2 regions of the Paenibacillus sp. G2S3 genome follow, and region 1 is predicted to be linked to the other one. Evidence: riboswitches for the same ligand, from Rfam matches in the RefSeq annotation. Region 1 holds a riboswitch; the other holds the start of a gene.
What was found. A riboswitch is a leader RNA that binds a small molecule or an ion and turns the genes downstream of it on or off. The one in region 1 is predicted to bind cyclic di-GMP.
Positions count from the first base shown of each region.

Region 2: linked by a shared signal. The riboswitch ahead of QNH28_RS28790 (NPCBM/NEW2 domain-containing protein) and the one ahead of QNH28_RS02400 (choice-of-anchor A family protein) in region 1 are both predicted to bind cyclic di-GMP.

Region 1 covers NZ_CP126095.1:531,460-538,903, reverse strand. Annotated here, with positions in the region: gene QNH28_RS02405 (alpha/beta hydrolase) at 102-1,037, opposite strand; gene QNH28_RS02400 (choice-of-anchor A family protein) at 1,210-3,657, opposite strand; cyclic di-GMP riboswitch class I at 3,766-3,856, opposite strand; gene QNH28_RS02395 (YhjD family protein) at 4,347-4,739, shown strand; gene QNH28_RS02390 (winged helix-turn-helix transcriptional regulator) at 5,193-5,567, shown strand; gene QNH28_RS02385 (NAD(P)H-dependent oxidoreductase) at 5,629-6,171, opposite strand; gene QNH28_RS02380 (YjcZ family sporulation protein) at 6,580-6,711, opposite strand; tRNA gene QNH28_RS02375 (tRNA-Thr) at 6,918-6,989, opposite strand; gene QNH28_RS02370 (MTH1187 family thiamine-binding protein) at 7,084-7,392, opposite strand.
Region 2 covers NZ_CP126095.1:6,510,700-6,518,143, reverse strand. Annotated here, with positions in the region: gene QNH28_RS28800 (EAL domain-containing protein) at 1-605, shown strand, start outside; gene QNH28_RS28795 (hypothetical protein) at 720-1,286, shown strand; cyclic di-GMP riboswitch class I at 1,444-1,530, shown strand; gene QNH28_RS28790 (NPCBM/NEW2 domain-containing protein) at 1,788-6,929, shown strand; gene QNH28_RS28785 (sulfatase family protein) at 6,990-7,444, opposite strand, start outside.

The DNA of each region.
Region 1 (7,444 bases):
TGTACGAACCTTACATAAGGACACATGCCATGTGTGGAAAAATATAGGCGCCCGATAACCGCTACCTAGCGGATATCGGGCGCTGTCTACGTTCAGGACTTCTAATTTACATATTGATTCACAAAAGCTGTTACTACGTTTATATACCCCGTCTTATTCATATCATAAGCTAACCCATGCCCTGCTTGAGGCACTACGAACTTCTCTTTGGGACTCTGACATGCCTCATACAATTCATTCATCATACTATAAGGTACAAAGTTATCGGCATCGCCATGAATAAAAAGAATCGGCACCTTCGCCTTTCGTACCTGTTTCAAGGCAGACGCTTCACTAAAACCATACCCTGCTTTCAAACGAGTAATTAGACTCGCACTTTGAATAAAAGGGAAGCTTGGCAAGCGATACATACGCCGTAGTTGGTAGGCTAATTGTGCTTTAACTGAGCTGTAAGCGCAGTCCGAGACAACCGCTTTGACTTGCGGTGGTAGATTTTCTCCTGAGGTCATTAGCACTGTAGCACCACCCATAGAGACCCCATGAAGCACCACTTGAGCACTCGGCCCAGTCTTTTTAATCATATATTCAATCCACTGTAAATAATCCTTACGCTCATGCCAACCAAAACCAATATAATCCCCAGCGCTTTCCCCATGTCCTCTGGCATCGGGAATCAGAATATTAAAGCCCAGTCTCTCGTAATAGATTTTGGCGTACGCCCCCATATCCTTGCCTTTTCCAGAATAACCGTGGGCTATAATCGCTGTACGTCCTTCAGCACGATCCGAAAGGAGCAAGTATCCTCTTAGTTGTAGTCCGTCCTCAGATGTAATCTCAACATTCTCAAAGCTCTGACTGGAGATCCAATCCTTCCCCTCACCCCAAGAAGCCCCGGCAACCGGGGGATCAACCTTCAAATCACGATTATTACTCAAGAATTCCTTCGGTGCTCGTTTAATAGCAATTCCATAAAAGAAAAAGCCCGCATAGATCAGAGCTACTATGACGATAACAGCGCTAATGAAGAACCATACCAATTCATCTTCCCCGTCCTTTCCTCATATCCGTTGTAAATCAGTATACCATCTACTTAGATTGCGCCAAAATATAACAATCATGACAAAATAAAACCGCTATCGGAATATGTCCCGAAAGCGGCTTTACTATTCTTCACGGCATAGCTTGTGTTCACGCTACAATCACCGTTTATTATTTCTTGCTCGAGAATCTATTTCTCATCAGCAATCCGATAAGTGCAAAACCTAGACCAGCTACATAATAAGGGACTGGACTAGATTCTCCCGTTTTTGGAAGCTCATCCACAGGTGGATTACCTAGCGGAATTGTATCATCCACTACAGCGATATCACCTGGTGCCGGCGATGGTGTTACTACCGGTACTGGTCCTAATGGAATCTCATCATCATCAACAAGTATCTCTGTGTTGCTCGACGGTGTTGGTGTTGGCACTGGTGCTGGAGTCGACGATGCTACAGGACCTAGCGGCACAGGATCATCATTAACAACGATAGTGCCGATTACGAATGACGGCGTCGGTGTTGGGAACACCGGAGCCTCCGGTGTTGGTGTTGGTGTTGGCGTTGCTTCCGACGACGGTGTTGGCGTTGGTGTTGCTTCTGACGATGGTGTCGGTGTTGGCGTTACCTCCGATGACGGTGTCGGCGTTGGTGTTGCTTCCGACGATGGTGTCGGTGTTGGCGTCACTTCCGGCGTTGGTGTTGGTGTCACGACCGGCGTTGGTGTTGGCGTTACGACCGGCGTCGGTGTTGGCGTCACGATCGGCGTTGGTGTCGGTGTCACGATCGGCGTCGGTGTTGGCGTCACGATCGGCGTTGGTGTTGGTGTCACGATCGGCGTCGGTGTTGGCGTCACTTCCGGCGTTGGTGTTGGTGTCACGACCGGCGTTGGTGTTGGCGTTACGACCGGCGTCGGTGTTGGTGTCACGACCGGCGTTGGTGTTGGTGTCACGACCGGCGTTGGTGTTGGTGTCACGATCGGCGTTGGTGTTGGTGTCACGATCGACGTTGGTGTTGGCGTCACGATCGGCGTTGGTGTTGGTGTCACGATCGGCGTTGGTGTTGGTGTCACGATCGGCGTTGGTGTTGGTGTCACGACCGGCGTTGGTGTTGGTGTCACGATCGGCGTTGGTGTTGGTGTCACGATCGGCGTTGGTGTTGGCGTCACGATCGGCGTTGGTGTTGGCGTCACAATCGGCGTCGGTGTTGGTGTTACGACCGGCGTTGGTGTTGGTGTCACGATCGGCGTTGGTGTTGGTGTCACGATCGGCGTTGGTGTTGGTGTCACGATCGGCGTTGGTGTTGGTGTCACGATCGGCGTTGGTGTTGGTGTCACGATCGGCGTTGGTGTTGGTGTCACGATCGGCGTTGGTGTTGGTGTCACGATCGGCGTTGGTGTTGGTGTCACGATCGGCGTTGGTGTTGGTTTTGGTGTGTGTGTCGGTTTCGGTGTGTGCGTTGGCTTCGGTGTCGGTGTTGGCTTTGGTGTGTGTGTTGGCTTCGGCGTCGGTGTTGGCTTCGGTGTCGGTGTCACGCATGGCGTCGGCGTCACGATCGGCGTCGGTGTTGGTGTCACGCTCGGCGTCGGTGTTGGTGTCACGGTTGGCGTCGGTGTTGGTGTCACGGTTGATGTCGGTGTTGGTGTCACGGTTGGCGTCGGTGTCACGGTCGGCGTCGGTGTTGGTGTCACGGTCGGTGTCGGCGTTGGTGTCACGGTCGGCGTCGGTGTCACGGTCGGCGTTGGTGTTGGCGTCGTTCCTGGATCATCGCCATCGTATGGATGGTGGTGAAATTCGCCACCACCAGTACCTGTGAGCGAAGCCGCCACGAATGTTCCGTTAACCTGACCATTAATAAAATCAACATGAGCATAGGGGGCAAGTATGCTTCCCATTACACCTATGCCTGCCATATCAAGATACGCGGCTTGGCTAAAGTTAAGCAAAATTTTCTTACTGTTCAATACGTTATTAGGTAAAAATCCGAAGTTTTTCATTTTTACGTTAGAACCATCAATATTAATAATTGCAGTAGATCCTGAAGGAACATTTATTGTAATTCCGTAGGTACTAGAAACGTTATCTCCTGGAACATTAAAAACATTGACCACAGGATCTGCACCTGTCAAGGTAAGACTGCCATATTGGTACACTGTTGTTCCATTCGCCGGCAATGCTGCAAGTTCAGCTGATTTATCTCTCAAAGACTGACCTACAGCTGCAAAATCAATCGGACTTCCCTGAGTTCTCTTGCCTCCTTTAAGGAGCGTTGCATTACCAGCATAGATTCCACCATGCACGATATTCCCGTAAACAGAGCCATTGTTGAAAGTAAGATTTCCTCCAACAACAAGGGTGTCAGTGAAGGAGACCTCAGCAGCACTTAGCCTATCACCAACGCTGTAGTTGGTTAAAGTAACATTACCTCCAGCAGCAAACCTTCCCTCCGTATCCGAGAAGGTTGTAACATCCCCTAGGACAAACACATTGTAGTTTCCTGCAATCCCGAGTGTAGTAGAACTAGCATTAACAGTCCCGGCTCCCAAAGAGGAAAGCCCACTACCTACCGTCAATACCCCAGCTAATACTAGTGCAAGCAGCGGTTTCATTCTTCTTTTCAAAAAGCACACCTCCTAAATCTATGATTTATATTTAATCAGAATAATTACCAGAAACTCTAAGGACCTAATAACAAAAAAGACCGCCAAAAAGAAGTGGAATTCCCTTCTCATGGCAGTCGGACGGTCATAGCGCCTTTAAGACACTTTAGACTCCTGGACTTTGCGTCCCACCCTTTCAGGCGGTTTGCTATTATCATGATAATATATGTATTTCCGTGCAAATTAGAACTAGCATTTTAAGCATCCTATTAAATAATCGTCTATGACTTTTAATACTTTTGGACTAATGATAGTTTAGCGCTCTATCCCCACAATTGTCAATCAATTCCTTTTGATAATCACACATGTTAGCAGCCACAAAAAAAGCGCCTAAAGGCGCTTCACATAAAGGTTTTTCTTCAATTTTAAAGTAACTTTATATAGCCCAATATCGATATCCATAATGGAATACTTAGAATCAAACCAAATACCATTCCACGGAGGAGACTTCCTTCCTCTTTCATTTTAATTCTCCTTTTTATAAGTCTAAAGCATTAATTTTTATTATTACAATTTTAATATATTTTATTCTTTTTGATTTAGTTGTGAATTTTGTCACATTGGATTAGCTGTTTAGAAATACCATTGATTATTTTTGGGATATCGGGGTAGAATACGAATATACGTTCCCATTAGAGGTGATGAGATTCATGCATAGAGCTGAAAGCAGGGACAACATGCTGGTGAAATCTTATTTATTGCTTCCGATGATTTTATCAGCTTTCGAACGGGACTCCGCCATTCTATCTACACATTTACGAACACCCGCCCCCTATTTGGAGGTTCTTGGAACCGCCGCGGCAGTTGCTACGACAGATCTAAGAGATGTTCGTTCGGAGATGAGAAAACGGAGAATCAAGGTATATGAGCAGAACAGACTTAACACGGGGATCGAAGCCAAATTCATATGCCGTGGATACCATGAACGAATGCTGCTGTTAAACGACATCGTTGCTGCCCAAGCTGCCATTCATATGCGCAGATATCTGGGACTGGATATTTCATCTTTTAAGAGCTATGAAGAGCAATATCAGATTAAGTAAAGCTGCGTAAGAAGCTGCGCCCCCTCCCCCCATTCAATTAGCGAACAAAAAAAATAGGCCTTACCATGGGAGTTGGCAAGACCTGAGAGATTTATACCACAAAACACTGGGGGGTGTTTGGTGTCTTCAATATATACCTCGAACCTGAAAATAAGATGATGCTCACATGAAAATTACATTAAAAACTTCAATTCGTCGCTTAGGCTATCCGCTTGAATTACACTTTTGATTTCCAACCAAAGAAGCCCGCTTCACTGACAGAGAAAATCGACCGATTGATAGTTAGCCATCGAGTGCTTTGAACTTTTTTTTTAAAAATGATATAGTGAGTTCGTTGTTCGCAGGATGACTTGATAGCAGGTTGTAAAACATAATAAAGTCGTGACCTGAGTACGGAGCGGCAGCAGGCGTTTGCCTTTTCGTTGAATATTTTCTGAAGGAGGGTAATAGCCCATGAGTGATGAAATCTGTATACTGCCTGGCATTCAACAGAAGGACACTAGCTTCGGCTACACCTTGTCTATCATTAATGGTAAATATAAAATGACTATTCTCTACTATCTCTCTGAAAACAAGATCGTGCGGTTCAATGAGCTGCAACGGGGTATCGGTACAATACCTTTTAAGACGTTAAGCGTTATGTTGAAAGAACTGGAAGCGGACTGTCTCGTCAGGCGCGAGGAATTCCCCCAGATTCCCCCTAAAGTTGAGTATTCCTTGACCGAGAAAGGCCAATCGCTTATTCCGGTGCTGGATATGATGTGCACTTGGGGAGAGAAAAACTTCGTTCCAGCCGCGCAAGAGATAACAATACCGATTACAATTTAACGACTTATGATAAAAGCAGCATTTTCATTAATGAAAATGCTGCTTTTTGTTTCAACTCTAATTACATATTTTCGATAAATTCAACATAGCCTTGCGAACTGATGTCCAATTTCTTTAAGTAATCCGTACTTCCTACCGTTTCATATTCCGTGCCATAGAAGGCATAGAAGAAACGATAATCAGCGTTGCAGTACAAAAAAGTCGTGTCAAAGGGAGATAAAATACGGTCAAGCCCGTAGCGGAGTTTACCTTCTTCACTAAAGTCTTTTTCTCTTCCTCCGGCGGTGACAGCCAATGCGATTTTTCGATTTCTTAATTTATCACTCTTCGAGCCGTATGCCCATCCGTAAGTAAATACTTCGTCCAGCCACTTTTTAAGCAGAGGTGGACTACTAAACCAATAGACAGGGAATTGTAAGACAAGCTTATCATGCGCTTCAATCAGTTGTTGTTCCTTTTCCACGTTGATTTTTTCATCGGGATAGGCTTTGTGCAGCTCGTGCACCGTATATTTGTCTGGATATTTACGGAGTTCTTCGATCCAGCGTTTATTAACAACAGATGTTTCGATGCTTGGGTGTGTGACGACAATAAGTGTTTTCAATGGTGTATCCTCCATGTTTGAATCAGATTTAGGACTTGAGTATACCTCCCATCTTGCCATCGCGTAAGTATGCACTTTTAGTTCACGTACTTACCTAAAGGTAAGCACTGCAACCTGCCTGCACGTATGATTGATGTATAGTCTTCGGGGCGAATCTCGTCTTCGGTGTACACCCAAATATCACACAAGAGAGACTGGGTCATTCCTCCATTTTACTTGAGTAAAGGCTAGAAGATAGGTGTTTTCAAGACAAACGGCACGGTTCCGGGATCCCCGAAAACCGCGCCGTTATGCCATTCTTAGATATGCTGATGAAGGGAATTGAACTCCTGGGCTACACCAGAATAAGGCTGATATAACTCAGTGGAAGAACATCCTCAAGCTTCCAACCAAAATGTCCTTCACATTTTATAGCAAGATAGTCTTAGAAATAATTACAAGGAGGATAAACAGTACCAAGATTGCACCGGTAGATGTAAAGGCTCCTCCGATACCACCACCATATCCAACACCACCAAAACCAGCAACATTTTCGCTCATTTTAAATTTCCTCCTTTGCATTTAAGTTCATCTTAGCTTATGCAATCCCTACTATATCGCTTGGGTAAATTGGTAATTAGATGTCTATCCATTTAGAGCCCCGACCGCAGGCAAAGGTTAGAAGAATGTTAGAAGATAGGTGATTTCAAGACAAATGGCACGGTCCCGAAATCCAGGAAACCGTGCCATTGCGCAATTCTTAGATATGCTGGTGAAGGGAATTGAACCCCCGGCCTACGCATTACGAGTGCGTTGCTCTACCCCTGAGCTACACCAGCTTAAGGCTGATTTTTCTGTCAAACAAAAAATATTATACAACTTTCAGTCAGAAACGCAAGCCAATTTCTCCCTATCCCCTACTCTCCCGAACTACTATTCCACCTGTAGTTTACACTCCACAGACTCCAGCTTTCCACGGCTAGTGGAGGGCTTATCGCGGCGGTCGTCTATTTTAAGTGAGGTAGAGACACGCTCTGCACCTGCAGCAAAAGGAGATTCATGCAGCGCTTCGACTGCTGCAAAAATACGCTGAAGAGACCCTTCGATGATTGTTCCCATGGATGTAAGTTCATAAGTAATTCCTTCTACCGTCTTCAGCACTCGCTGCATATCCGCAACATAGCTGCTAAGGCTGGTACTGCCTGTTCCAATCGGAATAACGGTTACTTCAGCAATAGGCATGAGAATACCTCCTCGGAATTTAAAAAGTATGTGTCTTCTTCTATTGTAACAA
Region 2 (7,444 bases), 720 kb from region 1:
AAAAAGAAGATGGGTCCCTTATCTATCCTAATGAGATTTTTGCGGCGGCACGAAATCGTGGACGTTTATATGCTTTAGATCGGTTATGTAGAATGACTGCTGTAAAATATGCTGCACCCTTAAATAAAAAAACGTTTATTAATTTTATCCCAACGTCGATTTACGCTCCAGAGTTTTGCTTACGATCAACGGTTGAATTGGCCAATCAATTAGGCGTCGATCCCTCTCTTTTTGTCTTTGAAGTTGTTGAGACGGAGAAAGTCGATGATCTCGCTCATTTGAAATCGATTTTGACATATTACAAGGATCGGGGATTTGAATACGCTTTAGATGATGTTGGCGAAGGCTTCAGCACGATCGAGATGTTATTGGAGCTTAAACCCCATTACATGAAGCTGGATATGAAATATGTTCAGGGTGTGTCCAGCGATCCGAACAAACAGAAAATAGCTAAACAATTTTTAGAAAAGGCTTTAGAGATCCAATCTGTTCCCTTAGCAGAAGGTGTGGAGTTTAGAGAGGATTTTGAATGGCTTAAGCAGAGTGGTTATCAGTTGTTTCAGGGATATTTATTTGGAAAGCCTGACCCTATTCCCAAACAGTGATCCTAATGAGTATATCTCCGTCTAGAGGATGAGATGATTTCAGGTCAGAGTCTGATTACAGGTGAACCCCAGGGCTGTACAATTTAGGTAATTGAGAAGGGGGACGGGATGGATATGAATTGGCATAAATACATCACACGCTGGGCGGATTCGAGAGGGTTAGATGGGCGAGAAATTGATTATCAGTGGCCGTCTCCTTCATTTCCAGTCGTAAGCATTCGTAGCAATTTAGGTCGATACTCTGGTCAGGGGTTTGGTCACGGAAGCAAACCACAAGTGAAGACGGCCGTTGGATTAATTGCCATTGGAGATATAGCTGTTGGCCTGATATCCATAGGTGCGGTAAGCGTCGGTGTTCTGTCTGTGGGTGCAATATCACTGGGGATGTGGTTAGCCATCGGGGCAATAGCACTTAGCTGGCTTGGCTTCGCCGTGGGAGCAATTGCGATTGCAGGAGTGGCTGTAGGAGCGATCGCAATAGCCGAAAAAGCGTTGGGAGCTGTCGCCATAGGTGATACGGCATTTGGGGCGGTAGCCATAGGACGGATTGCTGGGGGAGCAGTAGCTATTGGCCAATGGGCATATGGTCTAATCGCAGTTGGCGAGCATGGCTTCGGGTTAATTCCCATCACGGGCGATGTGTGGAATTGGTTCCGGCGTTTGTTTGGATCGGGAGATTAAAAGGCTAACCAGTCCAAAAGTATCACTCGTAGTCTGGGATAGTTAATAAATAATATCTATCACGATAGAAAAATTAATTGCAATTACCTATTCGGATTTCATACCAATTAATCATGCGATCAGATGTGGCGTTATGTTACTCTTTGTAATGTATTCGAAACTTCATAGGCAAACCTATGGAAATGTAGGGACGCAAAGCTATAGGGACTAAGGTTATCATAACTATTGTCAGCCAGCTGCCAAAGAGTGTGTAACGCTTTTTGTTAAAATATAAGAAAGGTTAAGTTATGCACCTATACTTAATCTCTTATATTTCTCGCTTAAACCCTTATCGTCCTTATAAGGACGCCGAAGGCGTTTATGCTTGTTAAGGTTTAATAAAAATTAAGTCTTAATTTTTAGGCGACTTTATACGCAATCAAGCTACTCTTTTGGGGTAGTTTTTTTTGTGCCCATTTTAGGCTTGGAAGAGATTCATAATACATCTGGGGGGTAGAAAAGATGAAAAAAATGATTGCGATCGCTACATCGGCAGCCATGTTAGCCAGTTTTTCGAGTGAGGCAGGTTATGCTTTAGCAAGTGATGTAAGCAAGGTAAGTGTAGTGAAGACTGTAGTACAAAGCAAGGCTGAGCTATTAAGCAATGCGTCAGTTATTCCGTTTGATCTGTACGGCAAGGCTATCCTAAGCGCTTATAATGATGTTTTTAGAATGAATCCTGCGAATATTAAGTCCATCACAAATAACGGTGGCAACTACTCAGGTTCACCTATAGCTAAGGCTATTGATGGCGATATGAGTACGCATTGGGAAACGGGCAAACCGAACAGTTCAACGTTCACGAATGAGGTTGTCTTTGTTTTCAATGAGTCCACTGAATTAAATAGAATCGTATACGCTGCAAGACAATCCAGTGCAAAGGGGAAGGGGTTTGCTCAGGAATTTGATATTTATGGCTCAACTACGGATGCAGGAGATTATACGCTAGTATCCTCTGGAGAATATAAAGGCGGAGCAGGTGACGTTGTAGAGATTCAGTTTGCACCCACAGCCTTCAAGAGACTTAAATTTGTCTTCAAAAAAGCTAACCAAGATTGGGCGAGTGCGGCTGAATTTTCTTTTTATAAAGAGGATACCGTATCCGCTAAGATGAAAAGCTTGTTTACAGATGGAACGATGAGTGCGGTTGTTCCTGCTTATAATAGCGTCGAAGCGATCAATCAATTAGAAGAAGCGGCAAAAGTACATCCGCTCTATCCCATCCTTAAAGATTCTTTGGATTTGGCTAAGAAGCTAGTGAATGGAGAGGTTCAAACCGAAGGCACCATTATTGAGGCCGAACAACGTGGTGATATGAAAAAGCATGCGCAAGAAAACCTGAGAATTGGTTTCGGTACGAACAACCAGCCTACGGGGCTCGTTGCAATGCCTGGAGATACGATCAATGTGTATGTAGATGCTGCTTCGAGCGATAAATTGCCTTCTTTAGTATTTTCCCAACAAGAGGCGGCTTGGAACGTTTGGGCTAGCAGCGTGAAATTGCGTCCAGGTAAAAACACAATAACCGTTCCTGAATTTGCGACGAATAGTTATTATGCACATGAAGTGACTAAGGGCGGTACAGTGTATATCGTCAATCCCTATACAGCTGAGGAACAAGGGAAGGCACCACTGATCCGATTCGAAGGGTTCACAAAGATCCCTATGATGACCAAGACCATGGATCCTGAACAATTTAAAGCCTTCCTAACCACCTACAAGCAAAAATTAGATGAAGATAAAGCTGCGCATCCGAATGTTCAAGATCGCAAGCTCATCGATGTGGTGGAAATGGTCAGCGAGCATGTTATTTTCACAGGAACTGCGACAGAAGCTTATAACAAGTTTATTACAGAAGGAAATGATCCGCTGGGCACCGTAACCGGCTATGATACTTGGATGAAGACGATCTTTGACTTCTATGGCTTGGATGGCAGTAGTGTGATTCATGATGCCAAGCTAATTCGTGAGAATATTCGATTGATGCAGCCTTATGGTGCGATGTATGCAGCGGGAGATCATACAGGGATCCAACTTGGAACCGTGGGGACAATGTTAGGTGATTTTAACAAAGTCTATCCAGGCTGGGGATTGAATCATGAAATTGGGCATCGCTTGGCTATGGGTGAACGAGAATATGGCGAAGTAACCAATAATATGGTGTCTATGCTGATGTCAGTCCATGCGGACTCGATGGATACTCGTATTCCTTTTGAAAGTGATATTTATAAATATGTGATCCAAGAAAATAAAGTGGTTATGAATCAGCAGGGCTTATTTGCTCAGCTGGGAGCCTATTGGCAGTTGGAGTTGGCGCATCCGGGATACTGGACAGAATTGACAAGGATGTACCGCGAGCGGAAGGTCTCCCTTCCGAACGGTGACAATTCCAAGCAGCAGTATTTGGTGGAGTTCTCCTCTGAAGTGCTGGGGTTAGACTTAAGTAGCTATTTTGCCAGACATGGCTTCACTGTGAATCCTGAAACGAAAGAGAAATTAGCTAAATACCCAGCACCGAAAAAGCTATGGTATTTAAACAATTCAGTGGTTCATTATGAGGGAACAGGAATAGCAGATAAGAATGTTGCGATTAAGGTTAATATCACGCCTAACGCTACTGCTAAATCAAACACCTTAAGCTTCAGTATGAATAAGGATCTTAAGAAAGATTTCTTAGGATATGAAGTGTATAGAGACGATAAGTTAGTAGGGTTTACAGGCACTGATCAGTTCGTGGACAAGAGTGTAGACAGCAGCATCAATTATACGTACAAGATTGTTGGCTATGATAAGAAGCTGAACCCACTGAAGCCAGTACAGGTTAAAGCCTTTAAGCCAGCGCTGTCTGTTGAAGATCAAATTACGTTAAAGCTAAATCAACCCTTTGATCCGATGAACTATGTAAAAGCGACTAACTATCAAGGGAATGATATTACTGCTAATGTCACCCTGAAAGCGAATACCGTCGATGTAACGCAAAAAGGTGACTACGAAGTGGTATATGAAGTGAAGAACGAAGGGGTTACAGAAACCAAGACCACACAGGTTACGGTAACGAGTGACTATGCTTATCTTTCGGATCTTAATGCCAAGTCAGTCGTTGTTGGCTGGGGTGAATTAAAGAAAGACAAAGCCGTCTCTGGTGGAGTCATAACCCTTGTTCGACAAGGGTTAGCTGCGACCTATACCAAGGGAATCGGTGTACATGCGAACTCTGAGGTTGTTTATGATATTGAGGGTAAAGGTTATGATTTCTTTGAAAGCTACATCGGAATTGATCAAGCGATGAAAGGAAAACCATCCTCTGCAACCTTTGAAGTGTATATAGATGGAGAGAAGAAATTCTCGAGTGATGTTTTCCAGGCAGGTACAGAGCATGAATTTGTAAAAATACCAGTGACTGACGCGCGCGAAGTAAAGCTGGTTACCACAGATGCTACAGATGGCAATGCTTCAGACCATACGGTATGGGCGGATGCAAAGTTTACGAATACTTCAAGCAAGCCGACCATCACAGTGCCGGAAGAGACAACCTTCGTGAAATTGAACAGTGAATTTGATGTTTTGACCGATGTTACTGCCGTTGATACGGAAGATGGTAATTTGATTGAAGCGGTTGAAGTAAAAAAGAACGGGTTCACTTCAAGTAAAACAGGCACTTACAACGTAGAACTGTCAGTTACAGATCGTGATGGCAATACAGCGGTACAGACCAGAACGATCGTTGTATACAGCGCTAGTAAATATCTGAGTGATATAGCTTGGCAGTCGGCAAGAACGGATTACAATGTTGTTCGTAAGGATAAGGCAAGCTCTAACAATCCGATTAAACTACTTGTAAATGGCGTAACCAAAGAGTTCGCTAAGGGTTTAGGAACGCATGCTAACTCCGAGATCGTGTATAATCTGGCGGGTGCTAATTTCGAATATTTTGAAACATATGTAGGGGTTGATAGAAATATCCCAGAGCAAAACAACTCCAGTGTGATCTTCAAAATTTTCGCCGATGGGGTAGAAGTGTATAATAGCGGACTGATGAAATTTGGCACGGAAGCTAAACTAGCTCAAATCCCTGTGAAGGGTGTAAGTGAACTGAAATTGGTGTTAGATAATGCAGGCAACGGAAATGCTTCAGATCACGGCGATTTCGCGGATGCAAAGTTTATGATTCTGAACAGTACACCAGAGCTTACCATAGCTAAATCAGTATCTACCAAAGTGGGCCAAGCGATTGATATTAATGAAAGTTATTCGGCTATAGATTCGGAAGATGGTGACCTGACGGCTCAAGTGAAGGTCTCAGGACAAGATCAAGTTAAATTCAATAGAGCTGGAAAGTATCCGATCACTTATACTGTAACCGATAGTGATGGAAATACGACCACGAAGACTAGAACCATTGCCGTAGTAGACATGACGGACTTTACGTATCTGACGGACTACGACTGGAATTCTACTCAGAACAGCTATACTGCGCCTTTGAAGGACAAATCTATTAGTGCTAATACGCTGAGATTAACCGATGAGAGCAATCAAGTAGTGTCCTACGAAAGAGGGATTGGAGCGCACTCCAACTCGACGATTGTATACGATCTAAGCGATAAGAACGCGGACTACTTCACTTCCTATGTGGGTGTAGATCGACAAATGTATGGTACGGTCGGTTCGGTGAGCTTTGAAGTGTTTGTGGATGGAGAGAAGAAATTCGATAGTGGCGTTATGGGCTCCAGAGATCCGCAGAAATTCATCGAATTGGGTATTAACGGAGCAAAAGAGCTGAAACTAGTCGTTACAGACGGCGGAAATGGCAACGGATCTGACCATGCTACTTGGGGAGGAACTAAACTACATTTCGCGAATGGAGATCACCTATTCACTGGAGATCTGGAACAAGCCATTGCAGCGGCGAAAGCAATTTCTCTAGAAGGCTTCACACCTGAGAGTATTGCGGCATTTACGGCCAGCCTCTCGGGTGCAGAAGCAGCATTGGCTAATCCTTCTGTCACACAAAGTGAAGTAGATGCAGTCGTGGCAGCGTTACAACAAGCAATAGAGGGTCTGACCGAAATAGATCTTACGCAAGTCATTACTATTGTAGACCGGTATTTAAGTGCTTCGATCAAGACCACTTTAGGTGTAACTGGAGAATTAACATTAGGTGATATGTATAACCTTACAATGTTAACGAGTGAGACCGGAAGAGCTAGATCCTTGGAAGGGCTACAGTACGCCAAGAACCTAGAGACACTTGATATTACTGGAAATGAAATTACAGATTTCTCCCCATTACAAGGGTTAACTAAACTAACAAGCTTATTGGCTGACCCTCAAGTGGTAGAGGTAGGACAATTAAAGGGACCTGTGGTTGAATTGACCAATCCGGTGAAAGGGCTCGATGGTAGTAAAGTGATCCCTAATTCAGCTGGGGTCAGAAACACTAGAACATCTAAAGAAATCATGTTTGATATGAATGAATGGGCAGCTAATCCGGATGTATTCACCATAGATCTATCGAACGAGGAGAAGGGAACTTACATGCTGGGGTTAACTTACCAAGTTGCAGGTAATCTCGTGCAATTGATTTCTTTTATTGATAACAATTAAATCCCATAGGCAAAAGAAAACAGGCGAATTATGGTGTGTTCAACCATGATTCGCCTGTTTTTATTTAGTAGCTGTCTGGGTCGGCGTTAAGCGCTTTTGGCTCCGTTGCTCTGCAAGCAGACGGTTCATCCATTGCTGAATGCTTCTGCTCTGCTGTGTTGCCAGAGTAGGGTGAGCAAGGTTGTAAGTCTCCAATGGGTCTTCGGTTAAGTTATAGAGCTCAAATTCCTCAGGTACGGGTTCTGTTTTGACCCTTGTGGTAAATTCACCGGTTGATCCTTCCACAGGCTGAAGCGTGACATCCTGTACCCCGGGTTGGCTCCAAAATTGAGGGTTATCGAAATATCTCGAGAACTTCCACAGCTCTTTCCGACCGTTTCTATGAATATACGTTAGAACCGTCTCAATGTGGTTCGGCTGAACGACGGAAGAATACGGTTGTCCCAAGGGATTGGTTTGATGCTGGCCGCGTGTAACATCATCGTCGGTCATGAAATATACGGGCGTATCAGCGA